One region of the Cellvibrio sp. pealriver genome, then DNA from elsewhere that is predicted to be linked to it. Evidence: predicted binding sites of a transcription regulator. Region 1 holds the regulator's gene; each other region holds the start of a gene.
The links. The regulator sigma-54, encoded in region 1, starts transcription at its own class of promoters, with help from an activator protein. The targets are predictions, from matches to a motif close to TGGCACANNNNTTGCNNT.
Positions count from the first base shown of each region.

Region 2: flhA (flagellar biosynthesis protein FlhA) is a predicted target of sigma-54. The motif match lies at 7,843-7,860, and genes of this name have one in related genera.
Region 3: flgB (flagellar basal body rod protein FlgB) is a predicted target of sigma-54. The motif match lies at 2,957-2,974, and genes of this name have one in related genera.

Region 1 covers NZ_KQ236688.1:2,389,828-2,399,750, forward strand. Annotated here, with positions in the region: gene lptA (lipopolysaccharide transport periplasmic protein LptA) at 1-104, shown strand, start outside; gene lptB (LPS export ABC transporter ATP-binding protein) at 104-829, shown strand; gene VC28_RS10410 (RNA polymerase factor sigma-54) at 1,034-2,698, shown strand; gene hpf (ribosome hibernation-promoting factor, HPF/YfiA family) at 2,833-3,123, shown strand; gene ptsN (PTS IIA-like nitrogen regulatory protein PtsN) at 3,218-3,667, shown strand; gene rapZ (RNase adapter RapZ) at 3,679-4,548, shown strand; gene VC28_RS10430 (HPr family phosphocarrier protein) at 4,580-4,852, shown strand; gene yjgA (ribosome biogenesis factor YjgA) at 4,954-5,472, shown strand; gene VC28_RS10440 (YhdP family protein) at 5,520-9,698, opposite strand; gene rng (ribonuclease G) at 9,754-9,923, opposite strand, start outside.
Region 2 covers NZ_KQ236688.1:1,515,858-1,525,780, forward strand. Annotated here, with positions in the region: gene VC28_RS06380 (chemotaxis protein CheA) at 1-613, opposite strand, end outside; gene VC28_RS06385 (protein phosphatase CheZ) at 641-1,444, opposite strand; gene cheY (chemotaxis response regulator CheY) at 1,479-1,862, opposite strand; gene VC28_RS06395 (RNA polymerase sigma factor FliA) at 2,062-2,781, opposite strand; gene VC28_RS06400 (MinD/ParA family protein) at 2,897-3,721, opposite strand; gene flhF (flagellar biosynthesis protein FlhF) at 3,895-5,553, opposite strand; gene flhA (flagellar biosynthesis protein FlhA) at 5,575-7,803, opposite strand; gene flhB (flagellar biosynthesis protein FlhB) at 7,943-9,097, opposite strand; gene fliR (flagellar biosynthetic protein FliR) at 9,261-9,923, opposite strand, start outside.
Region 3 covers NZ_KQ236688.1:1,158,782-1,168,704, forward strand. Annotated here, with positions in the region: gene flgA (flagellar basal body P-ring formation chaperone FlgA) at 1-707, opposite strand, end outside; gene VC28_RS04855 (chemotaxis protein CheV) at 888-1,844, shown strand; gene VC28_RS04860 (CheR family methyltransferase) at 1,899-2,777, shown strand; gene flgB (flagellar basal body rod protein FlgB) at 3,041-3,442, shown strand; gene flgC (flagellar basal body rod protein FlgC) at 3,500-3,949, shown strand; gene VC28_RS04875 (flagellar hook assembly protein FlgD) at 3,962-4,663, shown strand; gene VC28_RS04880 (flagellar hook-basal body complex protein) at 4,783-7,251, shown strand; gene flgF (flagellar basal-body rod protein FlgF) at 7,482-8,225, shown strand; gene flgG (flagellar basal-body rod protein FlgG) at 8,274-9,059, shown strand; gene flgH (flagellar basal body L-ring protein FlgH) at 9,075-9,794, shown strand; gene VC28_RS04900 (flagellar basal body P-ring protein FlgI) at 9,832-9,923, shown strand, end outside.

The sequences.
Region 1 (9,923 bases):
AAGTAATGAAAGCCGCAGGTAACAACAACAGTAGCGGCGGTGAGGGGCAGCGCATCGAAATTGTGATCCCACCCAAAGCCGGAAAAGCCGAGGATGCGCAGTAATGCCCAGTTTGCACGCACGCCATCTCGCCAAAAGCTACAAAAAACGCAAAGTGGTTATTGATGTATCCATCACGGTGGAAAGTGGCAGCATCGTCGGATTGCTTGGCCCCAACGGCGCAGGAAAAACCACCTGTTTTTATATGATCGCTGGTTTGGTGCCTGCCGATAACGGCACCGTATTGATTGACGAGCGAGATATAACCCAACTGCCCATTCATGGACGCGCCCGTGCAGGTATTGGCTATCTCCCGCAAGAGGCGTCTATTTTCCGTAAGCTGAGCGTGGCGGATAACATCATGGCAATTCTTGAGACCCGTAAGGATCTCAACCGCCAGCAGCGTGATGAAAAACTGGAATCACTGCTCAACGAATTTCATATCACCCATATCCGCGATAGCCTGGGTATGGCCCTCTCCGGCGGTGAGCGCCGCCGCGTGGAGATTGCCCGCGCACTGGCGACAGATCCGCAATTTATCCTGCTCGATGAACCTTTCGCCGGTGTTGATCCTATTTCGGTCAATGACATCAAAGAGATTGTCCGTCACTTGAAAGACCGTGGGATTGGCGTACTGATTACCGACCACAATGTGCGCGAAACACTGGATATCTGCGAAACAGCTTATATCGTCAGTGAAGGGCACATCATCGCCGAAGGTGATGCTGAAACTGTGCTGAGCAATAACAAAGTGCGCGAAGTGTATCTGGGCGAGCATTTCCGCCTCTAAACCCTACTTTCAGACGGGATTTCCGGTGTTACAAACTGCCCATTCCCTGCGCGTTTAGTCACACACAAACAACTTGACAAGTAACATTCTTTATACATTAGGCATAAAGCTTGCTTAAGCTTGTTGCTTGAGGCGCAAACCCTGACTAAACTCCACGTATACCGATGTTTTTCATCCTGCGTTTAAGGGTTTGTCGTCCGTACAATGAAGCAATCTCTCCAGCTCAAACTCGGCCAACAGCTGACCATGACCCCACAGTTGCAACAGGCAATCCGCTTGTTACAACTATCAACTCTGGATCTGCAACAGGAGATCCAGGAAGCGCTCGATTCCAACCCCATGTTGGAGGTTGAGGATAGCTTCGATTCTCCCACGCAAAACAGTGACTACGAAGGCAGCGAACAAGACAAAGCGGATTATGACCGCCAGCTGGAAATTGCAGCAGAAAGCGGTACCGATAACAGCGCAGAGTTTACTGCCAGCGACAATTTCTCCGCGAGCACCGATAACTACGCTGATAGTTACAACAACGACAATAACTACAATGAAAGCGATAGTTTTGGTGAAAGCGACACTTTCAGGGAAAGTGAATCCATAGGCGATACCGATGTTTATGGTGAAGGGGAAAGTTTTAGCGCCGATAGCGGTGACTGGAGCGACTCTATTCCCAGCGACCTTCCCGTGGATACAAGCTGGGATGATGTCTATCAAGCCTCATCCAGCAGCAGCTCCAGCAATTACGACAACGAAGATAGCGACTTTGAAAGCCGCCGTGCTGCCACTGACTCCCTCTACGATCATTTGATGTGGCAACTTAACCTGACCCCTATGTCAGACAGGGATCGCATTCTGGCTATGGCCATCATCGATGCAGTGGAGCCCAGCGGCATGCTCTCCATCAGTATCGAGGAAATCTTTGAAGGGATGGGTAGCGATCTCGATGACCTGGAACTGGACGAAGTTGTTGCCGTACAAAAACTCTTGCAACAATTTGACCCATGTGGTGTGTGCAGCCAGAACCTGTCCGAATGCCTGTTGGTACAACTGCAGCAGTTTGATCCAAAAACGCCATTGCTTGATTCGGCAAAATTAATCGTCAAACAATATTTGCCGGTGCTAGGCAGCCGCGACTACCGGCAATTGATGCGCCGCACCAAGCTAAAGGAAGCTGAGTTAAGTCAGGCGATTGCCCTGATCCAGAGTTTGAATCCGCGTCCGGGCGATATTATTGCCAGTGGCGACACCGAATATGTTGTGCCCGATGTATTTGTAGAAAAACGCGATGGCCGCTGGATTGTGGAGCTGAATCCGGATATTGCGCCGCGTTTGCGTATCAATGCTGATTACGCCTCTATGGTAAAGCGTGCCGACTCCAGCAGCGACAACACCTTCCTCAAAGACAATTTACAGGAAGCCCGTTGGTTCCTGAAAAGTTTGCAAAGCCGCAACGAGACCTTACTCAAGGTGGCAAGTTGTATTGTTGAAAAACAGCGTGGCTTTCTGGATTACGGTCCTGAGGCGATGAAACCGCTGGTGTTGCACGATATTGCTGAAATTGTAGAAATGCACGAGTCCACTATTTCACGTGTCACCACACAAAAATACATGCATACCCCGCAGGGTATTTTTGAGCTGAAATACTTTTTCTCCAGCCATGTCAGTACCGACAGCGGCGGAGAATGTTCTTCAACAGCAATCCGCGCCATCATCAAAAAACTGGTCAGCGCGGAAAATCCAAAAAAACCGTTGAGTGATAGCAAAATTACCGACTTGCTCGCCGAGCAAGGTATACAAGTCGCGCGCCGTACTATTGCCAAATATCGCGAATCGCTCAACATTCCACCATCGAATGAGCGCAAAACAATTTAACCTGATGCAGATGATCACATTGGGAACTTACTGAAAAGTTTCAGGTACATTTAATAGTTCGGACAAAAAATTCATGGATGTAATGCGAGGTTACCTAACCGTAACCGTTTTGTTTCTAGCGAGAGGAAGTATCTATGCAAATAAATATCAGCGGTCATCACGTAGAAGTTACCGATTCAATGAGAGATTACGTTTCCAGCAAACTGGAGCGCTTGAGCAACCATCATGACCGCATTACGAGTACCCATGTCATACTCTCGGTAGATAAACTGATCCAAAAAGCAGAGGCCACTATTCATGTCAGTGGTAAAGATTTATTCGCCGATGCAACTCATGAAGATTTATATGCTGCCATCGATGCCTTGGCCGACAAGCTCGATCGCCAATTAATTAAACACAAAGAGAAAATGCGCAGCCATCGCTAGGGCGATGCGTGCACTGACGTTAACCATATGATGCGCACTGGTTGCTTTGGCACCAGTCGCCATCGATCAGGGAGATGCCCAGCATCACTTTTTTATGCAAATCCAATCCCTCATCAGCCCCGGCCGCACACTCTGCGGCGTAGACGGTGGCAGTAAAAAACGCGCGCTGGAGTTACTTGCCAACACCATCGCCCAAGACATTCCCGATATCGATGCTGACGAATTGTTCCGCCGGTTAATTGGACGCGAGCGACTTGGCTCCACAGGTATTGGTCACGGGATCGCCATTCCACATTGTCGTGTTGAAAACTGTAGCGGCACAGTGGGCGCATTGATCACCCTTGCCGATCCTATCGACTTTGATGCAATCGACTCCCAACCTGTCGATATTCTATTTGCCATGCTGGTGCCGGAAGATGCGCACAGCGAACATCTGCAAACCCTCGCAGCACTGGCAGCAGCACTGAATAATGCGGATTACCGCCAGCGTTTGCGCGCCGCATCCAGCAATGAAGCGCTCTTCCAAGCAGCCTTAATGACGTAAGCGGGTTCAATATGCATCTGGTAATTGTCAGCGGCCTTTCAGGTTCAGGCAAAAGTACAGCACTCCATGTTCTTGAGGATGTGGGGTTTAACTGTATCGACAACCTTCCCGTCAGCCTGCTACCTGCGCTCGTTGCGCAAATCCAGATTCACAAAGATGACCAACATCGCTTTGCGATTGGCATAGATGTGCGCAATGCCTGGCAGGACTTGGCCATGTTCCCGCAGATGATCAGCACTCTGAAGGAAGCACACCTGCCCTTTCGCACACTTTTCCTGGATTCACAGCCATCGGTATTGATCCAACGCTTCAGTGAAACCCGGCGCAAGCATCCACTGTCTGACAAACACACCAGTTTGGCAGAGGCAATTAATGCCGAGCAGCAATTATTGGAGCCCATCCGCGATTGTGCGGATCAGGTGATCGACACCAGTCATTTAAACCTTCACGAATTGCGCGATCTGGTCAAAGAACGAGTCGTTGGTCGTAGCGAATCCACCATGGCAATTTTGTTTGAATCCTTCGGTTTCAAACACGGTGTGCCAGTAAACGCCGACCTGGTATTTGATGCACGCTGCCTGCCCAATCCGCATTGGAAACCGACTTTGCGGCCACAAACCGGGCAAGATCCTGACGTTATTGAATTTTTGGAGGAGCAGGTAACCGTTAAGGAGATGTATGAAGACATCGAACATTACCTGACGCGCTGGTTACCGCGCTATCAATCCAATAACCGCAGCTACATTACGATTGCGATTGGCTGTACCGGCGGGCAGCACCGCTCGGTTTATCTGGCAGAGCGACTGCAAAAGCATTTCGACAAAAGCTTCCACGATGTACAAGTGCGTCATCGCGATATCAACAAGCACAAGAAACACTAAAACTTTCAAGAACCAAACACAGACCCCGGCAATGTTTACTGACACTCTCGACATTATTAACAAGCGCGGCCTTCATGCCCGTGCCGCCGCCAAGCTCGCTACGCTGGCCAACCAATTTCAGGCCAAAATCATGGCGCGAGTGGGGGAAGGCAATTGGGCGGATGCCAAAAGCGTAATGTCATTGATGCTGCTTGCCGCCAGCTGTGGAACCTGCTTGCAAGTCAGCGCCGAAGGCGATGATGCAGAAGCAGCAATGAATGCGATACGCGCACTGATTGCAGATCGCTTTGAAGAAGGCGAATAAATCACCTATTGTTTAACAAATAGCCACGCAGAGGTTGTTGTTCGGCAGCAACTCCTCTAAGCTGCGCGCCCTTTTATTGATTCAACCGCGACCGCATTACCATGGTTTACAACTACGACGATATCAACCCAGATGATTACATCCTGAGCAAATCGCAGGTCAAGCGCGATATGCATGCGCTGCAAGCATTGGGTGAAAGTTTCATCAATATGAATGAAAAGCAGCTGGCACAGCTTCCCTTAAGTGAGGAGCTATTGGATGCCATCTATCTCGCACGCAAAATGCCACTTAAGGATGCGCGCCGCCGCCAGATCCAGTACATCGGCAGGCTGATGCGCGAAGGCAATCACGAAGAAATCCAGGCTGCGGTCGATAAAATGCAAAACCGCAGCGACCAGTACGTACATCGCCAACATCAAGTTGAACGCTACCGCGATCTGTTAATCGAAGGCGATAAGCAAATTTTCCAGACATTGGTGACATCCTGCCCAGGTATTGATGTGCAGCACCTGCGCCAGTTGATCCGCAGTGCGCAAAAAGAGCGCGAAGAAAACAAGCCACCAGCGAGTGCGCGCAAATTGTTTGGCTTTATCCGCGACCAACTGGAAAAACAGGATTAGTGATTTGTCTAACTGACATTCAAAAATAAAGGCACCTGAGGGTGCCTTTATTTTTGAATACTGGGATCATCGGGAGTGCGCAGATTGTTCGTCTCAGGTGGTTTTTGTTCTTCTTTTTTGACACTGTCACGCAGGCTTTGCTCACTCTCAAACAGTCGGTTAAAGCGCATCTTGGGATCATCCCAACTGCCTTTAATGGTGTAACTGACACTTGTCGCCTGATCGACCTGCTTTTTGAATAGTTTACTGACAATGTAAATCCCAGCCGCTGCAGGCAAGCCCGTCGCCAGTGCGGTGTAGAACGTCATGTTTCCTGCCACCGGTAAAGTCGCGACCAAACGGGTATTCAGGGTTTCATCGCGTAGATTAATACTCCCAGCCATTTGCATACCACTCGACGGGGTCTTCACCGCCAGAGGCTCTTCAAAAACCAAAACGCCCTGATTGAAACGTACTTTGCCGTTGACGTGATCGTAAGCAAGCCCGCTCTTGTAAAGATCAGAAAAATCAAACCTGAGCCGCCGCGCCAGAGTGTCAAAGTTGAGAATCGACATCAGGCGCAATATGCCATCGCCAGCACTGGCATCCCGTTTGAAGCTGCCCTCTTCAATCTGGATCGTCATTTCACCGCCAAGATTGACCAGTGCAAAATCCTGTGGCGAACCGGGCCAAAATAAATCAGCTTGGTAATGTGCTTTTTTACTTTCCAAGGTGTCCGGTTTATCCCAGGCACGCAGCACTTCGGCCATATTGCCAGCACTCAGGCTGCCAATAAATCGTGTTTGCACCCCCACAGGGGTGTGTTGCCAGATTAACTTGGCACCTTCCGCAGTATTGTCGATACTGCCTATTGTCACTCCACGAATACTGCCGCGGATGTTATCAATTACCGCCCCTTTGGCATCCGGACGCACCCGCAAGGACCAGTTGCCGTAATTGTTGCCATCCATAAACAAGGCTTTGAGGGTGATATCAGCAAGCGGAAGTTTACGAGGATCCAGAACCTCTTTTGGGGTTTCCGCTTTTGGCTCTACCGCGGGTGCCTCAAGATCGCCGACAGCGCTATTGGCATTGCTCGCCAAACCAAGTGCTTCGCGGCTCAGGGAGAGCCGTTCAAGATCAATTTTCAAGGGTACAAATTGGTTATTCGGCACCATCACCTGACCAGCAAGAACCGCATTGTCTAGCTGCAGCTCCCAACCTGCAGGCACAGGCGATGCGATAACATTCAGGTTTTCCAGCACAACCGCACCCAATTTGTACTGACCCAACATCAGTTCCGCACGAAAGGGCAATCCAGCCACTTGTCCAGCCGTATCATCAGCCGGCGCTACTGCGGCAGAGGAATCCTGCCCATAGGCAACCGCGGGCGCTAAACGCTTGGTGTAAGTCTGATAGCGTGCCTGCACTTTTTTCCAGACATCCAGATCAATGCCGGGCAAGAATCCAGACACCAGAAACTCAGGTTGATCACTGAGTTTGGCATCGCTAGCAAGAGCAATATTGGCATTCAGTAGGCGGTTATTTGTGCGCTCCAGCCGTAACAATGCCTGGACATCCGCGTTATAACGCACATCTATTTGCGCCTGTTTCTCTTGCAACCAAAATTTGAAATCCAGCGGGCGCTGTTCCTGCGCTGTTTTTCCGTAAGGCGCTGGAAGATCGATAGCAACGCCGGTGAGATTACTGCTGATACTGACCAGCGCAAGCGCCTGTTCGGTAAACGCATCTGCTGATACGGCAGGCTCTGATGTACTGGCTGTATCGGCTTCAGGATCAGTCGTGATTTTTGGGGGACGATGGAACAACTCTACCACCGCCTGATAAGGAAGCTGCCCGCTCATAAACAGCAATTCCGGGCGCTTACTCCACTGGGCAAGGTGATTAATGTCGGCTGCACCACGGATATTGATCAGGGTTTTGCTGTGATCTTTTGCTTTTTGGTTGCCGAGCTGCACTTCAATTGGCTCATCAAAAAAGCGCGCAGTGAGAACATCGCTACTGATTCCGGTATCGCTGTTGTAGCTGATATGGCCGTGCAAATCATCCAGGCTCAAATTGAGGTTTTGCAGCTCAAAACGAGGGACTCTCAAATCCACTTCGACTTGCTGGTGCATCCCCTCAGGCTTTTTTTCACCCGTCCCGATAGGAATATCCAGATCGAGACTGGCCTGCATATCGCCTTGCATAAACCAGGAATCCATACTGCTGCCGAGATACTGGCGCAACATTCCCTCACGCAGTACGCGCACACCGTCGCTGGCATCACCCTGAATCTGGCCAGTCACTTGTAACAATGAGCCTTTGCCTTGCGCGCGCGGAGCAACCCGCACTTCAGCGCGTGCTACCCGGCTATTGAAAAGCGCTGCATCATCAATGCTGGCAGCAACCCGTGCATCGCTCACCAGCAGGCGGCCATCCAACTGTGCCAGTGCTGGCCACCCGGGGTGATAGTTGAGCTGGGCATCTTCCAAATCCAGATACAACTGGTAGGTGCGCGCCATAGGATTTTTAGTGTTGAGCGTACCGCGATAGACAAACCCGGCCTCAGTTGCCACACCGGTATTTTGTATACCGATACTTTGCTCCAGCCAGGTTTTCAGGCTTTCGGGTATTAAAGCAGGGGTGTACTTCTGATAAAGCCCTGCATTGAGTTGCTGGCCGCCAATCTGTAAATAGAGGTCGATATCGCCGGTATTGCGCTTCCAGGGCAAGGATAACCACATATAGCCGCGCGCCAACTCATTGCCCTTCTGGAACTCCAGCTGACCGCTGTTGACGTAAATCTGGTTTTTTTCCGGCTGCAGATGCCAGGCGACCTGCCCTTTGGCACGGTCATATTCCATAGGGGCGGCGTAGGTTGGCTGGTAGTGCATAGAGAAGAAGCGGCGCGAGTCTATATCGACAAAGCCGCCCTTTTGACCCGCTTGCAAATACCCGTCAACACCTGCCAACGCGGGTACGCCCTGCCATGCATTGACCGCGACTTGATCGAGGTTGGCGCTCACCTGCCAGTCTTTGGGCTGCCCCAATGGCATCGTTAATTGCAGGTTGCGCAAGTGACCGCGCGGCGACAAAGTTTTTAAAAAATTGCTTAGCTTACCATCGCCCAGAGCACCGGAATCGATGAGCATGCTCGCAAGGCGGGATAAATCCAGCTTGTCCATGCTGACTTGCAAGGGGCGCTTAAAACCGGGGGATGCCACGGCGACATTAAGATCACTGATGTGCTGCTCTTTCATCGCGGCGTTGATGTTTTGCAGCCCCAATTGCCATTCGCCACCAGGTAGCCAAAAACCGTTCAACTCGGTAGAGAAGCCATCCAGCGACAAGCGATTTTCACCGACCGGGAGCGACAACCGCTGCAAGCCAAAACGGCCAACCAGATCATACCCTTTACCTTCTGCCCTGGTCTCAAACCAGATATTGGCATCAACCCGCCCCTCGCTGCGCACATGGGTATTAGTGCTTCCGCCAAGCAAAAACGCACTGGCCGCTGCCACTGGCTCGCTGGTAGGAAAACGGTTTAATTGCAGATAGCCACTGCTGCGGAAGTGCTTCTGGTTACGTGGATCGCCCCGGCCTTCGATGAGCAGATAAACACTGCGCGGCTGGGCATCAACATCCACTTGCAGGGCAAGGCGGTGAAAGTCACCTGCGTTTTCCAGCAGCAGTGACGGAGAGTCCAACACCACCTGCTCGCCGGATGTAAATAAAAAGGTCAAATGACTGCGCTGGAATTCAATCCGCGAGGAGAGCAGCAGCATGTCAATCAGCGAGTCGAGCTGTACCTCTTGCTTTTGTTCATCCGTCCGCTGTGGCAACCCGGGAATATGCCAATGCCCCTCAGGAGTTTGTACGAAGGACAGATCCACTTGGGTGAGAATGAGGTTGGTCCACACAAGGCGGAAATTGAGCAGGGATTCGAGGATATCCAGCCGCAGCCTTGCGAGCTTGAAGGCTGCTATGGGCTGATCTGATTGGCTATTGATCGTGAAATCTTGTATGACCAGACTGGGTTTCAAACCATTCCATTCGGCATCAATACTGCCAATTGCCACCTTGGCATTAAGCTTGGCCGAGGCATAAGCCGCGATATTCTGGTCGTAATCCCCCAGCAAATGGGAAAAGCTACGCCCGGACTGCACCAACACCGCCAATAAAATCAGGGCGATGGCAATCAGGAAGTAACACCATTTCACCAGTTTGCGTAAAGTGCGGGTCATTTAGGCGCGCGATTCCAAAGTCAGGGGTAATACATTAACCATCAAATGACGGCCATTAAACCAACACAATATCGTACTGCTCTTGTTGGAAGAGCGCCTCGACCCTGAATTCAATCGTACGGTTAATAAAAGCTTCCAAGTCAGCGACATAGGCCGCCTCTTCATCCAATAACCGGTCCACCACCAGTTGCGATGCCAGCACCAGAAACTTCTGGTTATCGTAAG
Region 2 (9,923 bases), 870 kb from region 1:
CGTCGCCGCTACTTGCTGCTGTAGCTGTTGCCACGGGTGCAGCTGTTTCTGCCATAGGTGTCGCTGATGCAGTGTTTACACCGGCGATGGCATCCAACAATTGTTCAAATTCTGCATCGGTAATATCACCACTGGCAGACTCTTCTGTTGCGGTCGCAGCGGGAATTTCTACTTGCGGTTCTGCATAAACTTCAGCAGTTTCTGCCTCTGCTTCGTTTAAATCTTCACAGGAAACCAAGCGCTCAAGCGCAGCAATCAGCGAAGGGTCTACTGGTGGCAATTCTTCGCGTTGTGACACCAATTCAAATTGTTGGTTAACCATATCCAACGCTTGCAGCACGACATCCATTAATTCGGATGTAACTGTGCGCTTGCCGTTGCGTAAAATATCGAAAAGATTTTCAGTGACGTGACAGCACTCCACCATAGGAGTCAGCGCCAAAAAACCTGCGCCACCTTTTACGGTATGAAAACCGCGAAAGATTGCATTGAGCAAGTCTTTATCTTCAGGGCGTTGCTCCAGATCAACCAATTGCTGGCTGAGGCGCTCCAGGATTTCTCCCGCCTCTACCAGAAAATCCTGGAGAATATCCTCGTCGTCACCAAAACTCATTCAACATTCCTCGCGTATATCGCTTTTTTAGAATCCAAGGCTCGATAACAAATCATCAACGTCATCCTGGCCGGACACTACATCTGCACGCTCTTTATTAATTTGTGGGCCTTCCGCCTCGGTTTTCCGTTTTTGCATGATTTCCATATCATGCGCGACAGTTTCACTATCACTGGTGAGCCCGGTAATTTCTTCAACCTGGCCAGCAATACGCACAAGACTTACCAAATCTTTTTCAACATCGTTGATCAGCCCAATCACTCGCTTTAATACTTGCCCGGTTAAATCCTGAAAGCCTTGCTCAAGAACAATATCTTGTAAATTTTTACTGAGCTGCTCAGTTCCGGTAACCATTTGGCCCAGAAAACCATCCATCCGCTCATAGAGTTGGCGAAACTCAGCTGCATCCATTTCGCGTCGTTTCAATCGTGCCCATTCGGTGCGTAAGCTACTCGCTTCCTGACCAAGATTCATCGCAATAGGCGCAGCTTCATCTACCATATCCATGGTTTTCTCTGCTGCTTTTTGCGTAAGCTCTATTACATAATTCAAACGGTTTGAAGCATCATGAATATCGGAGTTCTCAATCTTGGGCGGTTCTTTTGAGAGATCGGCATCAACATTAAAGTTGACAATCGCATTGTGCAGCCCGCGTGTTAAGCGCCCTACTGATTGAAAGATATGGCGATCGCGTGATTGGGTGATAGATTGGATCAACACCGATGCGTCTTCAAATTGGTTACTCTGCAATTTTTCAGTAAGCAATTTGGCGCATTCTTTCAATTCGATAACAAATGCTTCGTTGGAAGATGCTTGAAGTTCTGATGCCATGGCAACGCCTTATTTATTATTTGATCGGCACTAATTAACCAACGCGATCAAAAATTTTCTCAATTTTTTCCTTGAGCGCTTGTGCAGTAAATGGTTTTACAACATAACCATTTACGCCCGCTTGCGCCGCCTCAATAATCTGATCGCGTTTGGCTTCAGCAGTCACCATTAATACGGGCAAGGTACGCAGCTTTTCGTCCGCACGCACGGCCTTCAGCAAGTCAATACCCGTCATACCTGGCATGTTCCAGTCAGTGACCAAAAATTGGAAATCACCGCTTTTCAACATGGGTAATGCCGTTACGCCATCGTCAGCTTCATGGGTATTGGAAAACCCCAAATCCCGCAGCAAGTTTTTAATAATCCGTCGCATTGTTGAAAAGTCATCAACAATCAAGATTTTCATATTCTTATCCAACGCAACCTCCACACACCCTTTCGGGATTTTCGTTTAATCATAGTCTAGTAGGAGTTGAAACTTCGGCCAGCTCCGGCACGGAAATCCTCAACTTTTAATTTGAATAATAGCCCAAATCGCTGAAAACACAGAGTATTTACCCAACTCGGCCGGGACTGGAGGCGCTCACACACCAGGATGCTCAACTTTTAGGCAGATATCAGGCCGATTGCCAGCCAACCAGTTTATTGCGCAGGCGCGCTGCTGCCTGACTATGGATCTGGCTGACACGTGACTCACTGACACCCAGCACCAAGCCTATTTCTTTCAAGTTGAGCTCTTGATCGTAATACAGTGCCAATACCATCCGTTCACGCTCGGGCAATTGCGCTATCGCTTTGACCAAGGCGGATTTCATGCCGTCTCGTTGAAGGCCATCGAGAGGACTGGCAAATGCACTGCTGTGCTCAGTCGCATCGATGTTGCTGTCTTCTTCGCCAAAGGTTTCTTCGTAGCTGAACAAGCGGCTGCCATTGGAGTCTTGCAGCATCTCAAAATATTCGTTGAGGCTCACACCCAGTTCAGCGGCAACTTCGCTGTCGCTTGCATCGCGGCCTGTGCGCGCCTCTACAGCAGCAACCGCTTGGGAAATACGACGTGCATTGCGATGCACGGAACGTGGCACCCAATCGCCACGGCGCATTTCATCCACTATCGCGCCGCGAATGCGGATACCCGCATAGGTTTCAAAACTGGCACCACGGGAGGCATCGTATTTTTGGGAGGCTTCAATCAGGCCAATCATTCCGGCCTGGATAAGGTCGTCCACCTGCACGCTGGCAGGCATACGCAACATCATGTGATAAGCGATGCGTTTTACCAAAGGCGCATAGTCTTCGATGTTAATGTGTGCATCGCATAATGCTTTTTTATCGTACATGGCTAGACCATTGACTGCGACCATTGAGCACCTTCTTTTTTACAGCAATACGGTGTTTTTCCAACAGCCTTGTGGCACAACCTTTTAGATCCACAGAGTTAGCTTGCATTATCAATCAGCGTGAGTTCGCTGCTTGTAACAAGCGTTCTACAAAAAATTCCAAGCGCCCGGTTGGTGAATTAGGCAGTGGCCACTTATCGACTACTTGCGCTAATGCGCGGATTGCAATTGACGCTTTTGATGAGGGCGCAAACTCCAACAAGGCTTTCTGTTTTTGTACGGCTTTGCGCACATTTTCGTCAAAAGGAATTTGGCCAACAAACTGCAAAGTGACATCCAGAAAACGGTCGCAAACGGTATTGAGTTTGTTAAACATATTCAGACCTTCCTGTGGGGTGCGCGTCATATTGGCGACCACACGGAAACGCTGCATTCCGTATTCTTTGTTTAATAATTTGATCAGCGCATAAGAGTCGGTAATTGACGATGGCTCGTCGCATACCACAATGATGACTTCATTTGCTGCGCGCACAAAACTGACAACGGTATCCGAAATACCGGCTGCAGTGTCTATCACCAGAATATCGACTTGATCAGAAAGATCATTGAAGGCATTGATCAAACCCGCATGTTCGGCTGAACTTAATTCAGCCATGCGTTGCACGCCGGAGGAAGCAGGAACAATTTTCATACCCGCTGGCCCAGTGACCAAAACGTCCGCCAGACTATGGGTACCAGCCAGGACATCGGCCAGGGTATGGGTAGCGCGAATCCCTAACAGAACATCGACATTGGCAAGCCCCAAATCGGCATCCAGCAAGACCACGCGACGGCGCAATTCTGCCAATGCAATGCTCAGGTTGACGGAAATATTACTCTTACCTACCCCGCCTTTACCGCCGGACACAGCGATCACTTGTACTGGTCGCACTTGGCTCATCTACACATAACTCCAAACCTGTTCTTTACGTTGCGTGCCGGGCATTGTGATTTGTCTTGCAGACATACTGGCCGGACACACTAATGGTGAACTGAGTATAGATAGGGTTTGGCAACTCATCCGACTAATTTCAGTTTCACCGGTACTTTATCCTGCTTATCACAATTGATTGTTTAAGAAACCGCCGTTGCCGGATTTGTTTTGAGCAATGCGACGGCTTTTGATACAAGCTGATGCGCACGCGCGACTTCCAGATGCTTGGGAATATCTTGTCCGTCTGTGGTGTACACAATCGGTAAACGATTTTGCATTACCACACCCAATGCCTCACCAATGCTGGCAGTTTCATCCAGTTTGGTCAGAATGCAACCTTGCAAACGGGCAGTGCCATAAGCATGCACCGACGCTTTCAGCATTTGCGCCTGACTGTTGCATGACATCACCAAATAAGTCTTCACCTGCTGTTGTTCCGCAAGCGCCTGCAGCTGGGCTTTCAGATGCGGATCACCGTGACGGAAACCCGCTGTATCAATCAATACCAATGAGCAATGGCGCAAACTGCGCAGCACACTGTCGAGCGGATTGGTTTCATCGACAACACGCACTGGCACTCGCAAAATACGTGCGAGTGAACGCAGTTGGTCGTGGGCAGCAATACGATAGGTATCGGTGGTAATCAAGGCGACTTTGTCAGCACCGTGTTGCAGTACGTAACGCGCCGCCAATTTACCAATCGTTGTCGTTTTGCCCACACCAGTTGGGCCGACAAATGCGAATACCCCACCCTGATCGACAATATCGCTGCCGTTCACAGGCAGTTGATGCGCCAGATTCGCCAATGCATCTGGCCAAGCCTCGCCCAACGTTTTGGTTTTGGTACAGGCCGTAATGACCTTTGCAATGACATCCTGAGGCAAATTCAAACGCTCCAGACGACGCGCCACACTGGCAAGAATGGGCGAGTTGGGCACAGGTGATTGTTGGCCACTCAAGCGATCCAATTGTTGTTCAAGCAAAAAACGCATATCGGCAATTTCTGCCTGTAACTCGGAAAGTTGGGCAGCTTGCTCGGTAGATTCATGATTAACGGAGTTCAGGGCAACAGATTCCTGATGAACAACAGGCTCGGCTTTTTTATCCTTTTTCAACTGCTCAATAAAACTGTCTTTGGAATAGGATTCTTTAATGCGCGCTTCTCTCATCAGCGCATCGCGAAAGGACAGGGATTCCGGGCTCAGGTTAGGGCCACTCGCGGGTTCTGGTGCTGGTGCAGGTGCTGACGTTAGTACAGCAGTTGCAGGCGTTGCGACAGGTGCCGTTGCGGGATCAACCAATGGATAACGCTCCGCAGCGCTGGTGCCCACACGTGGCTTTTGCTCAGGCATAACGGCATTGCGGGGAATGCCTGCATTCACAACGGTATTTTTGCCAACTAAAAACTCTTTTGCAGACTCTTCTGCTTTTTTGGCGGCGATCATGCGCTGGCGTGCTTTTTCAATATCATCCGCCAGTTGGGCACCGGTTTTTCCGGCATTAGGATGATCGGCTACTTTACTGATTACCGGTGCTACTTTTCGCGCTTGCGGGTTTCCCAATACACGCGGAGAGATGTCTCCATCACTCAGCAAAGGAGCGCTGGGCGAGAAGGTCGCATCCGCAAAGGGACGATTCTGGAGCTGCTGAAGTTCGTAATCGGAACCCATTGTGGTCAGCAACTCAACCCCCTCGGGGATGCGGTTACTGGAGAGAATAATGGCGTCTGGCCCCAATTCCTGGCGAACCATTTCCAACGCACGACGCATATCAGCCGCTACAAAACGTTTGACTTGCATATTCAACTCCTAGCCCGGGGGCTATTTTCTGTCGGCACCGACATTGGCATCGATACTGATCTGTTTGTTATCCGGTACTTCGGTATAAGCCAGTACACGCATATCAGGCACACTGTGGCGAACAAAACGCGACAACATTGACCTCAGGGGCGCAGCAACCAGCAATACCAGTGGCTTGCCTGTCAGTTCCTGTTTCTGCGCTGCTTCAATCAGCGACTGCTGTAACCGGTCTGCCAGGCCAGGCTCAATAAAGGCACTGTCATCAGCGCCAGCTTTTTGTGCCTGCTGGACAGTGTTCAGCAATAACTGTTCCAAACTCGGTTCAAGCGTAATAACAGGCAGGATTCGCTCGTTCCCTATGATGTTTTGGACGATTTGCCGGCACAGCGCCACACGCGCCAGTGCGGTTAAAGCGGCGGGATCTTGACTCTTTCCTGTTGTGCCCGCCAAAGCTTCGGCAATGGAGCGGATGTCGCGGATCGGCACCCGTTCGCGCAGCAAGTTCTGCAATACCTTCAACAGCACATTGATTCCCATGGTATTGGGCACCAACTCTTCCACCAATTTGGGCGATGTCTTGGCCAGCATATCCAGCAATTTCTGGACGTCTTCATGGCCTAGCAATTCAAAGGTGTGCTGCTGCAAAATCTGGTTGAGATGGGTCGCAACAACCGTACTCGGATCCACCACGGTGTAACCGAGGGTTTGTGCTTGCTCGCGTTGGTTGGGCGTGATCCAGATAGCATCCAGACCAAAGGCGGGATCTTTGGTTTTGATGCCATCGAGCGAACCAAATACCTGGCCAGGATTAATGGCCAATTCGCGATCCGGATACACATCGGCCTCTGCCATGGAAACGCCCATCAGGCTGATGCGATAACCGGTAGGATTCAGATCGAGATTGTCACGAATATGGACAGACGGGATTAGAAAACCCATCTCTTGCGATAGCTTTTTACGTACGCCTTTGATGCGCCCAAGCAACTCGCCACCCTGATTTTTATCGACCATGGGAATCAGGCGATAACCAACCTCCAACCCAATCACATCGACCGGCTGTACATCATCCCAACCCAACTCAGGGGATTCAGGCATACCCGGTGGTAATGCGGGCGCATTGCGCTGCGGCGCGATACTCGCACCGCCGCCAGCACCTGCCGAGGACGGTGCCGCATCGCCAGCGACACGGCTGCCAGAAGGAATAAAATTATTCTCCTCAACTACTGCAGGTTGGTGTTTACGCCAGTGAATGTAGTACGCAATACCCGCACACAACAGCCCCAAACTCAGGAAGGCCATATGTGGCATTCCTGGAACAAGCCCCATGATCACCAGCATGAGTGCAGACACCGCAAGCGCTTTGGGCGATGTAAACATTTGCCCAATTACTTGTTTGCCCATGTCTTCAGAACTATTAACACGGGTTACGAGAATTGCGGAGGCTACCGATAACAACAAGCCGGGAATTTGCGCGACCAAGCCATCACCAATGGTGAGGATGGTGTACTTCTCAAACGCATCCGTGAATTCCAGATCATGCTGGATCATGCCAATAGCCAAGCCACCAAAAATATTGATGAACATAATCATGATGCCCGCAACCGCATCACCGCGAACAAACTTGCTCGCACCGTCCATCGCACCGTAAAAATCTGCTTCTGCAGCAACTTCCTGACGACGGGTACGCGCCTGATCCTGATCAATTAACCCGGCATTCAAGTCAGCATCAATCGCCATTTGCTTACCGGGCATGGCATCCAAGGTAAACCGCGCGCTCACTTCGGAAATACGGCCAGCACCTTTGGTTACTACCACAAAGTTGATGATCATCAGAATAATGAACACCACAATACCGACCGCCAAATTACCGCCGATCACTACGTGACCAAATGCCTCGATGACTTTACCCGCTGCATCGCCCCCCTGATGACCTTCCAATAACACAACGCGAGTAGATGCGACGTTCAAGCCCAAACGCAGCAAGGTGGCGATCAACAAAATGGTTGGGAAGGCGGCAAAATCCAGCGGGCGCATGGCGTATACCGACACCAGCAATACCACTAGCGCTAATGCAATGTTGAACGTAAAAAAGATGTCCAGCAGTAGCGGCGGCATGGGCAATATGATCATTGCCAGCAGCATTAACAACAGCACCGGAATACCCAGATTACCCTGCCCTACAGAGCGCAGCGAACCCAGCGCGGCTTTGCCGTTAAAGTTATTGAGTTGGTTAAACGTGGGTAATGCCATAAGTACGGATTCTTGACGGTTGAGTCATTTTTCCGTGTTATCGCAAGAAGCGTACCTATTTATCAACAAGCAAATTATTAATTATCAACAAACACATTATTAACAAATAAATTATTGATAAAGGCATTTAAGCAAGAGATTAAGTGCGTTTACCAGACGCATCGTATTGCATATCGCGCGGTACAGAAATGTTGCGTGGGTACATAGGTTTGTCGCCCTTACCTTTACGGTAATTGCGCAATTGGAAAACGTAAGCCAATACCTGCGCTACAGCAAGGTACAAACTGGATGGAATTTCCTCATCCACTTCGGTGGTATAAAAAATGGCGCGCGCAAGCACGGGGGATTGGATAATTTCAATTTTGTGCAGATTGGCAATTTCACGGATTTTTAACGCAGTGTGATCGCCGCCTTTAGCGATCATAATCGGTGTATCCATTGTTTCAGGATCGTATCTCAGCGCAACCGAAAAGTGTTCAGGGTTAGTGATAACAACATCTGCCTGAGGCACGTTGGACATCATGCGCCGTTGCGCCATTTCGCGTTGCAATTGGCGGATACGCCCTTTTACTTCCGGTTTACCATCGGTGTCTTTGGCTTCATCTTTTTGGTCTTGCCGCGACATTTTTAATTTTTTGTTGTATTGATAAATTTGCAAAGGCACATCAATTGCTGCAATCACAATCGTAGTTGCCGATAACGCGATAGTGGCAAAAATAGAAATTTCGAGCGAATGAATGATGGCATTACCAATGCTTTCATCGACCAAGCGGAACATATCCTGCGCATAAAATTGTAACAGCCAGATAGTTGCCCCCAGGATGATCAATACTTTGCCCAAGGCTTTTAATAATTCAATCAGTGAATTCATTGAAAACATGCGTTTGATCCCTGCAATAGGATCCATGCGGCTTAACTTGGGCTCCATTGCTTTGGCGCTCATGTTCCAACCACCCAGTGCAATGGGGCCAACAATCGAGGCAATCAGTAAAATAAACATCAGGGGGGCAATGCTGATCAGCCCATCATAAATAGCGCTGACAAAATGGGCGATCATTGCATTAGGGTCATAGATATGGGCGCGGCTGATCGTAAAATTATCGCGCGTCAGGCCAATCAGTTTTTGGCCCATGAATTCTGCGAAGAAATAAATACCGACTACTGCCAACATGAGTACGGCAGTTGTTGTCAAATCGCGGGATCGGGGAACCTGGCCTTCTTCGCGCGCTTTTTCAATCTTTCGCGCACTGGCCTCTTCCGTTTTTTCCTGGCTGCTGTCGTCTTCTTCAGCCATTTATCACTCCAATCTTAATTTCAAAGAACCATTGAAAAATGTTTACGGTGCAGCACTGGTTAGGCAAATTTGTTCGAAAAAGCGGAGTTTATTGAAATAAATGAGCATTTTGAGAACAAATTTAACGACGCCAGAACAAGCAAGTTAATTTTTCAGTGGTTCTTTAGGGTGTGAGAGCTAAAGTGCGCAGCACACCAATCCCCTCTTCCATAATTTGGAAATAAACGGGCAGGAAATTGGCGAGCGTGAACCACATCAGAATAAAACCGAAAATCAATGTAATGGGAAAACCCACCGTGAATACGTTCATTTGCGGCGCAGAACGGCTCATAACCCCGAATGACATATTCACAATCATGAGCGATGTAAACAGCGGCAAGGTAATTAACAATGCAGCACTAAAAAGCCAGGAGCCCATATCGACGATGGTCATAAAATGCCCCACATTCATACCTTCGCCGCCGATCGGAAACGTCGTAAAACTATCGATCAATAATTGCAATACCACCAAGTGACCATTGCTGGCCAAAAATAATAATGTGGACAGTAATAAATAAAACTGCGACAAAATAGTCACGCTAACACCACTGGAAGGGTCGTTCATCGCCGCAAAACCCAAACCCATTTTCATCGCAATGAATTGGCCCGCCAAAATAAATACATGCAACACCACTTGCATGGCAAAACCTAATGCAAGACCAATCAGCACTTCCTGAATGATCATTGCAAAACCCTGTGCCGATAAAAACGAAACTGTTGGTGCGGGGGGCAATATTGGCGCAATCATAATGGCTGTAAACAGCATCAGAATCAGACGGACACGTGC
Region 3 (9,923 bases), 1.2 Mb from region 1:
TCGGATGAGTTATTACGGACTCTGATCTTTTGTCCCACACGGCCATCTGCCATGGCAGTACCGGCGCTACTGACTTTGATACTGCCAGCGAGTGACTCCAGGCTCACAAGTTCACCGCGTTTGACAACTGTTGGAGCATCCAGAAGCGCCGTTTTGAAGGGTTCACCCTGGCTGATATTGCGCTTGGCTTGTTTACCAATAATGTCGTCAGTTGTTACCAAAAATGCTTGTCTGATACTGCTGATATTGACGAGGTGTGTAGCTACGTGGCTTTGATTAATTAATTCGCCACGGGCGATGCTGCCTTGTGCAACCGGTATTTCCCGGTAGATGCTCACTTGTGCCGGTATATGAACCGACCATTTTTTGCCGCTTTCGCATTCCGCTTTGACACTGATGTTGCCGCCATTGCCGGTACTATCCTGAAGGGTGAAGGCAGGTGTGGATTCACATCGGGCGAGGCGCAAGCGGTTATCGAGATTACTTACATTGATATCAATGCGTTCATGTGGAGTAGTTGAGTAGGTTTTCGCAAGGAATTGGGCAACATCTTGTTTCAGTTGATGCAGTGGATAAACGGGTGCCGCAGCGAGATTAATCGAGTAGAAAGACAAAATGACCCATGCGGCAATTGTGCCGTGGGTCTGGCGCGAAACGCTTCGTAACAAAGTTCGATAAAAACTTCTATAAAAACTAGGAAGTTCCATATTTTGTCCTATCCTCAAGGGTAAGAACCGGGTGTCAGATTGAAAACAAAGAGTGACTAAAGTCTGACGCTTTTTTGCCGCTAAACTGCTTTACAGGTATCAAAGCAAATAGTGTGCCGTAAATTTGTTGCCGTTCGGCTCATCGGGAACCGCAATACTGAGAATAAAAGAGGTAATTGCATGGCTGGTGTAATGGATAGCGTCAATCAGCGCACGCAGCTGGTTGGGCAAAACCGTCTTGAATTGTTGTTGTTCCGGTTAGGTGGGCAACAGTTATACGGTATTAACGTCTTTAAAGTGAAAGAGGTATTACAGTGCCCGCAGCTTAATGCGATCCCGGGGCGCAGTTCGGTTGTGCGCGGTGTTGCGCACATCCGCGGCGGCACTCTGCCAATCATGGATATGAACCTTGCTATCGGCCGGCGTGAACTGCCGGATATCGAGAGCTGCTTTGTGATCATTACTGAATATAACCGTACCGCTCAGGGGTTTTTGGTGCGTTCGGTAGAGCGTATCGTCAATATGAATTGGGGCGATATTCACCCGCCGCCCAAAGGTGCCGGTAAAGAACACTATCTGACTGCTGTTACCCAAGTGGATGGGCAGTTAGTGGAAATTATTGATGTTGAGAAAATCCTTGCCGAAGTTGCTCCGCCACGCGAAGAGGTGAGCGCGGGTGTGATTGAAGATGGCATTGCTGACCGGGTTGTGCAGAAACATGTCCTGATCATCGATGACTCCACTATTGCGCGCAAACAAATCCAGCGTGTGGTAGAGGGGATGGGCATTAAAACAACGCTCAAGAAAGACGGCGCCGAAGGTTTTAAATATCTGCAGGACTTGCTGAAGGATGGCAAAGATCCCTATGCCGAATTGGTGATGATTATCTGTGATATCGAAATGCCGGAAATGGATGGCTATACCTTTACGGCAGAGGTGCGCAATCATCCGGATTTGAAAAAGCTGCATATCATTCTGCATACCTCCCTCAGTGGTGTATTCAATGAGGCGATGGTGCGCAAAGTGGGTGCCGATGATTTCCTGGCAAAATTCCATCCGGATGAGCTAGCCAAGCGCGTCAATGATCGTGTGTTGGCAATTACCGGTGAAAGCCTTTTACCGCCGGAAGAAGCGTGATTTTGTGTTGCTGCGATCCGGTAGTGCGTAGCAACTGTTTTACATTGGGAATATATGATTAATAAAGAGTCTTCTCCTTTTGGCAAAACTCCAGGGCGTGACAATCTCGACCAAGCAGAGTTTGACCAATTTCGCCAGTTCCTTGAGGACGCTTGTGGTATTTCGCTCGGTGATAACAAGCAATATTTGGTAACCAACCGCATTCGCCGGATACTGGAAGAAAACAATATTGCTTCTTTTGGTGAGCTGGTCAGGGTTTTAAAGCAAGGTTTCAACCGTAAGTTAAAAGATCAGGTGATCGATTCAATGACCACCAATGAAACCTTCTGGTTTCGCGATAACTATCCTTACGATCATTTAAAAAATACGCTGCTCCCCCAACTAATGGCGGGTAATAATCGCATGTTTGGTCCAGTGCGTATTTGGTCTGCAGCCTGTTCGTCTGGCCAGGAGCCTTATTCCATCAGCATGATGGTGGAGGAGTACAAACGTCAGGCGATGGGTAATCTGGCGCGGCAGGTTCAGGTTGTTGCAACAGATTTGTCAGCGACTGTTCTGGAGCAGGCACGCAGAGGCGAGTACGACAAACTATCGGTTATGCGTGGTTTATCTGCAGATCGTTTGGAGCGTTACTTTGATAACCCGAATCCCACAACCTGGCGTGTTAAAAGTGTTGTTAAAGAGCGGATTGATTTTCGCTCATTAAATCTGATGGATTCCTATGCCGGTTTGGGCAAGTTCGACATAGTGTTTTGCCGCAATGTGTTGATTTACTTCAATGGCGATCTCAAACGTCAGATTCTGCAAAAAATTCACGCCGCGCTAAAACCTCAAGGGATCCTGTTTCTGGGTTCATCAGAGGGGCTTGCAGGTGCTGCGGATTTGTTTGAAATGGTTCGCTGCGATCCAGGTATTCTTTATAAAGCGATTTGATTAAATTTCTCGCTTCTCCGTTATCAAAATGCCCGCATTAGCGGGCGTTTTTGTTTTTGCCTCTGCCGTTTGAAAAGCGGAAATCCTTTGCCGCTTGGCGTTTGCCGCCTTCACCAGAGGGTGGTCTTTGATCTTAAAAAAATCATGTAAATCAAATAGATAAAATATATTTAGGCCTTTGGCACAGGGGTTGCTTTGTAGTTAGCAAACGCAGGTGTAAACCGTTTGGTTGCCACCTGAACTCACTGTGAGGGCAAGCTGATATGTCAATTTCATTTCAAAAAGCACTGGGCATCCACGAGACCGCGCTGCATTTCCGTTCAGAGCGTGCCAGCGTACTTGCCAACAACCTCGCCAACATCGATACCCCAAACTACAAAGCAAAAGATTTGGACTTCAAACAGGCGCTGAGCCAAAAAATGAATACGGGGCCAGGCTTTGACCTGACAACCACCCAAAACCGTCACATTGACGCGAGTGGTTTTGAAACAGATAACGGTGATGTGTTGTATCGCACTCCACAGCAACCCTCTATCGATGGCAACACCGTTGAAGACCAAATTGAACACGCGGAATACATGAAAAACGCGTTGGCGTTTCAGGCGAGTTTCCAATTTTTAAATAGCAAATTTACTGGATTGCGCACGGCCATTCGCGGTGATTAAAGCAGGTAAGTGAAGTAGTTAATGCGTTTATTAAACGAATTTTGTAGGTATTGAATCATGGCACTTGGAACTATTTTTGATATCGCTGGCACCGGTATGAATGCGCAAAGTTTGCGCTTGAACACTACCGCCAGCAACCTGGCTAATGCGCAATCGGCCAGCTCCAGTGTGAATGAAGTGTATCGCAGCCGTCAGCCGGTATTTGCAGCAATACATCAAGATGCTATGCGTGCTGCTGTCACCGAAGGTACTTACAGCGATAACGAAGTGGATGCCGCTGCCGGTGTGCAAGTGCTGGGTATTGTTGAAAGCGATGCGCCATTGCAACGCCGCTACGAACCCACGCATCCAAAGGCCGATGAAGAAGGTTATGTGTATTACCCGAATGTGAACCCTGTAGAAGAAATGGCCAACATGATTGCAGCATCGCGCTCGTTCCAAATGAATGTGGAAGTGATGAATTCTGCGAAGCAAATGGTTCAACGTGTTTTAACTCTTGGTCAATAAAGGAGCTGAATCATGAGCGTATCCGGTACTTCATCAGCCAATAGCGTCACTGACAATTTAAGCATCACTAAAAAAACAGAAACCAAAAAAAATACCAATGAGTTGGGCCAGGCTGCGTTTCTGGAATTGATGATTACGCAAATGAACAACCAAAACCCATTGAGCCCGCAAGACAACAGTGAATTTGTTGCTCAGTTGGCGCAATTCAGCTCGGTGGAAGGGTTGGAGCGTTTAAACAACAGCTTCAATAGTTTTATGTCCAATAATGCGTTGCAAGCGTCTTCTTTGGTTGGGCGCAGCGTAACGGTTGAATCGGAAAAAAGTACCTTGGTTAAAGGCGGTATTGTGGCGGGCAGTGCTGATCTGGCGTACTCCACAAATAATTTAAAAATTAATATTTACGACGAAGTTGGTGCGATTGTACAAACAATCCCGGTTGGCGAAGTGCCTCAAGGTGAAATGGTATTCCGTTGGGATGGGCAAAATATGGAAGTGAATGGCAAGTTGCTTGATTGGGAAGCAGGTGATGATGCCGCGGCTGCGGGGCAATACCGTTTTGAAATTACCGCTGACCAAAATGGAAAAAATGAAGCCTTGAAAACATCGCTTAGCGCCAATGTGAATAGTGTGACGATTGGTGAAAACGGCAAATTGATTTTAAACCTCGCGGGCATAGGCGCGGTTGAAGCGGAAAAAGTAAAACAATTTAACTAATCATTAAACTTGAACACTTGGATTAGCTTTAGCAGTTGACTTAGATAGTTGAATGATTGATTTGAATTAATTGTTAGATAAAAAATCCTGAACGTTAAACGTTATGGCTGAGGTGTAATATGTCTTTTAATACAGCGTTAAGCGGAATTCGTGCAGCTAATACTGATCTGCAAGTGACCGGTAATAATATCGCCAACGCCAGTACCGTTGGTTTTAAATCGTCACGCGCTGAATTTGGCGATGTATACACGAGTACCTTGTTAGGTGGTGGTTCAAACACTGCAGGTAGCGGTGTGAATATCCAGAATATTCGCCAGCAATTTACACAAGGTAATTTGAAATTTACCCAAAACGAATTGGATTTATCGGTTAACGGTGAAGGATTTTTTGTTGTCGAAAAAAATGGCGAGCGCTTGTATACCCGTGCAGGCACATTCGGGTTAGATAAGAATGGCTATATCGTGAATGGGACTGGCGCGTTATTGCAAGGCTTTGCAGCCGATGCAGAAGGTAATGTGAGTGGTATATTGAGTGATTTACGTGTCGATGTAAGTTCGCAAGACCCGCGCCAGACTACGGGTGTATTCGCATCTTACAATTTGGATTCCAATGAATTGGTATTGGAGTCAACCGGACAACGTTTTTCTACCAATGGCACTGGTATCAGTAACGCGATACTTGGTTTAAAAGAACCGGTCACATCTACCGTGGACATTGCCACAGCAACTGCATCGGCAGGTTCACCCATTGTTGTTGCTGTACCTAGTGCAGGCCCACCAGTGGTGGCAGCAACAGTGCTGCAGCTGTCGCGCACAGTACCTGGCAACCCTACAGCACAAACAGTGAATATCACTATCTCCCCAGGTACGTATAACAATTTGACCGCTGTCGCTAACGAAATTAATAACCAAAACTTCAGTAGCCCTGTGCCATTGAATGTCCAAGCATTTGTGGATACTGACGGCAATTTAAAAATACGCGATCTCGCTGCGGGTGTCGCTTCTGATTTGGATATTTCAACCATTAGTGGTGCCAATGCCCTTACGACAGCAGTAGATGCGATTACTCCTGCAGATATTATTGTAGGGCAACCAAAAGTCACCAATGATTACGCATCGCATACGTTGGTGATTCAAGGTCCAGGCACCACTGCACCTGTTACTTACATTAGTAAATACGGTGCCGGTGCAGATACAACCGCATCAGAATTAAATTCATTAGCAGGTATTAGTGCAACCGCGCGCACCACCGCGACTGTTTTGAGAGAAGTGCCGGCAAATCCTGGCCCACCAGCAACACCTGCTAAACCCTTTGTCAATAATACGGGGACGTTCACTCTCAATGGTGTGGTATTAACTTCTTCAACAGCAGTTGATATGACTGATTTGGCTGAGGAAATTAACAAGCTCAGCAAATCTACTTTATTTGGTATTACTGCAAGTGTTAACGAAACTACTGGTGATCTTGAAGTGGTATCGGCAACAGGGCGTGACCTTGACTTTTCGTTCGGTGCAGCAGGCGATGTAGTCGGTATTATTGGTAGTCAAGGTGTATTGCAAGAATTGGATACCATCACAACCCCTGCATTAGTTAACAGCGCCATTAAAGTGGGTGGTGAAATTACTGTTACCATGCAAGAGGGTTATTCGATTACCGCTAGCCAACCTACAACACCGGTGAGTGGTGGCATTTTGTTTGGCGCAATTGGTGATCCGACTTTTTTTACTCCCGTGCCGATTAACGCATTTGATCCCAACGATCAAAAAACATTTAACCACGCAACGACTACGCCTGTGTATGACAGCTTGGGGAACGTTCACTCAATGCGTCAATATTTTGTGAAGCAAGCGTACGATCCTGCTGATCCGACAACATCGCCTAACCATTGGAAAATGTATGTGCAAATTGATGGTCAAAACGTAGGTGATCCCGATCCAACTTTGCCATCACCAGACAATATCGCACCTACTATGGCGTCGTTTGATGTCCACTTCACACCTGAGGGCACCATCAATAGATCAATGACCGATGCCATCCTGATCTCCAACTGGACCCCGTTGGGTAAAGACGGGCAACCAGTAGGCGCGTTGGGACCATTGAATGTGTTGCAGGGCGGCACTATCCCTGTGGCTGAGCCACCAGCCAGCTCAAACTTTTTGATTGATCTTGAAGGCAGTACTCAATTTGGCAGTGTGTTTTCTGTGGAGGAATTGGACCAAAACGGTTACGCCACTGGCCGCTTGGCTGGGTTGGATGTGAGCAATACCGGTATTGTGTTTGCCCGTTTCACTAACGGTGAAGCGCAAGTATTGGGGCAGGTGGCTTTGGCTAACTTTGCCAGCGTGGATGGTTTGAAACCAACAGGCGATACCATGTGGGCGCAGACGTTTGAATCGGGTGAGGCGATTGTAGGTGCGCCAGGTTCATCGCAACTGGGCAACATTACCGCCGGTGCAGTAGAAGAATCCAACGTGGATTTGTCGGAGCAGTTGGTGAACCTGATTATAGCCCAGCGCAATTATCAGGCGAACGCCAAAACCATTGAAACCGCAAACGCAACCACCCAGACCATCATTAACTTGCGATAACAAAATCGCTTCGTTACATAGCGGCAAAGAGCGGAAGCTCTTTGCCGCTTTCTATTGGGCTTTTATTCTTTTCTTCGTGATACAAATATAAAAGTCTTTTTAATTCAGTTGTTTAGGTGCCATTCAAACATTGGCACTGCTCTTGCAAAATCTCCAGTAATGGCAAATCCGCCAAAAAACTAGCGGCATTTTTATTCCTTCATAAGGCTGCTAGCACTGGAGACACAATCGTGGATAAAGCACTTTTTATCGCAATGACCGGTGCCAAGCACAACATGCTGGCGCAGGCCAATCGCGCCAATAATCTGGCTAATTTGAGCACTACCGGATTTCGTGCTGACTTTGAACAGTCGCGCAGCATGGGTGTGTATTACGGCGATGGCCAGCCAACCCGCGCGTATGCCATGACGGAATCCCCCCGCGCTGATTTCACGCCGGGCTCAATGATCGCCACCAACAATCCACTCGACGTTGCGATACAAGGTAATGGTTTTATTGCTGTGCAGTCACCTGATGGCACAGAAGCTTATACCCGTGCTGGCAACATGGCGGTAGATGCAACCGGCATGTTGCGCACTGCCAATGGTCTACCGGTATTAGGTGCTGGTGGGCCAATCAACATTCCCGAAAATGAAAAAGTCCAGATCGGTGCTGACGGCATTATTTCCATTATCGGCCAAGGGCAGGGACCCGAGGCGATGGTGCAAGTCGGGCAAATCAAATTAGTGAATCCCGATATTCAAAATATTGAAAAGGGCGATGACGGTTTGTTTCGCCAACGCGATGGTGAAATTGCCCTGCCTGCGGTTGAAGTGACCTTGCGTAGCGGCATGCTGGAAAGCAGTAACGTCAATGCGATCGAAGAGTTTACGCAAATTCTTAGCCTCGCACGCCAGTATGAAATGCAAGTCAAGGTGATGAAATCGGCAGAAGAAAATTCCGCTGCATCTGCCCAGCTGTTGCAAATGTCGTAATTTTTTAATGCGTTTTTTCGTTCACGCATTTAACCAGAGGAATAGATCATGCACGCCGCACTCTATGTCAGCAAAACCGGTTTGTCTGCACAAGATCGCCAGCTCACTACCATTTCCAATAACCTGGCAAACACCAGCACTATTGGTTTCAAGCGTGACCGCGCGATTTTTGAAGATTTGCTGTATCAAAACCAACGCCAACCCGGCGCGCAGCAAACGCAAGAAACTGAATTGCCATCAGGTTTGCAATTGGGTGCCGGTGTACGTGTAGTTGCAACACAAAAAGAATTTACCCAAGGCAATTTGCAAGTAACGGAGCAATCGCTCGATGTCGCAATTGACGGCCATGGTTTTTTACAAGTACTGCAACCCGATGGCACTATCGCTTACACACGCAATGGCCAATTGCAAATCAATGGTGAGGGCCAACTTGTGAATGCAGATGGTTATTTACTAGAGCCTGCGATTATTGTTCCCGAAGGTGCCAACAAAATTACCATTGGCGCAAACGGTACCGTTAATGCGTACACGCCCGGCCAGGTTGACCCACAACAGCTAGGCGATATTACTCTGGTTGATTTTATAAACCATTCCGGTTTGCAGCCCATTGGCGGCAACTTGTTTGTGGAAACTGTTGCCAGTGGAAACCCGATTCAGGGAACGCCCGGTGAAAATGGTTTGGGCGTAATAAAGCAAGGTATGTTGGAAAACTCCAACGTGGATATTGTTGAGGAGATGGTCAACATGATCACCACCCAACGCGCTTACGAGATGAACTCCAAAGTCGTTTCCACTGCAGACCAAATGCTGCAATACATCACCCAAAATCTTTAAGTGAGTGATTTAATCATGCGCACTTTTCATGTTGGTAAAAAAATGTCGCTGACATTGTGGATATTAAAACTGTTCGCGTTAACGGCATTGGCAACATCGCTCAGCGGCTGTTTTACTAACAAAAAGCCAATGGCAGATGATCCTGCCTATGCACCCACAGTGGCAGCCAATATGCCTGTGCCGCAGCGTACAGAAGGTTCTTTGTATCAAGACACTTACGGTTTGAATTTATTCAATGATCGCAAAGCGCATTTTGTGGGCGATGTTATTACTGTGACCTTAAGTGAGCGCACCGTATCACGTAAATCATCGGGTGTTACCACTAGCAAAAACAGTGGTGTCGATTTCAATGCTGGTCCTTTGCTAGGACAAAACCCAACGATTAAAGGTAACGAATTAACAACCACTCTGGAGCAGGCTAGAACTTTTGATGGCAGTGCCGATGCTGACCAAAGCAATAGTTTGCAAGGCAACATTACTGTGACCGTTGCTGAAATTTTGCCAAACGGCAATTTGATTGTGCGCGGTGAAAAATGGATCACATTAAATCGCGGTGATGAATTTATCCGCATCAGTGGAATTGTAAGGCCCGATGACATAGCACCTGATAACACCATTGTGTCTACCCGTTTGGCGAATGCAAAAATTTCTTACAGTGGTTCAGGCGAATTGGCTAGCACCCAACAAATGGGGTGGTTGTCCCGCTTTTTTAATAGCGATCTTTGGCCTTTATAAACAAGCCCGCTGTCACTTTTTCTGTAGAGGTATTTTTATGCGTAGTGTTTATTGTTTGGTGCTTGGCATCGCATTGGTTTTCAGTAGTGCAGCCCAAGCTGAGCGCATTAAAGATATCGCCAGTGTTGC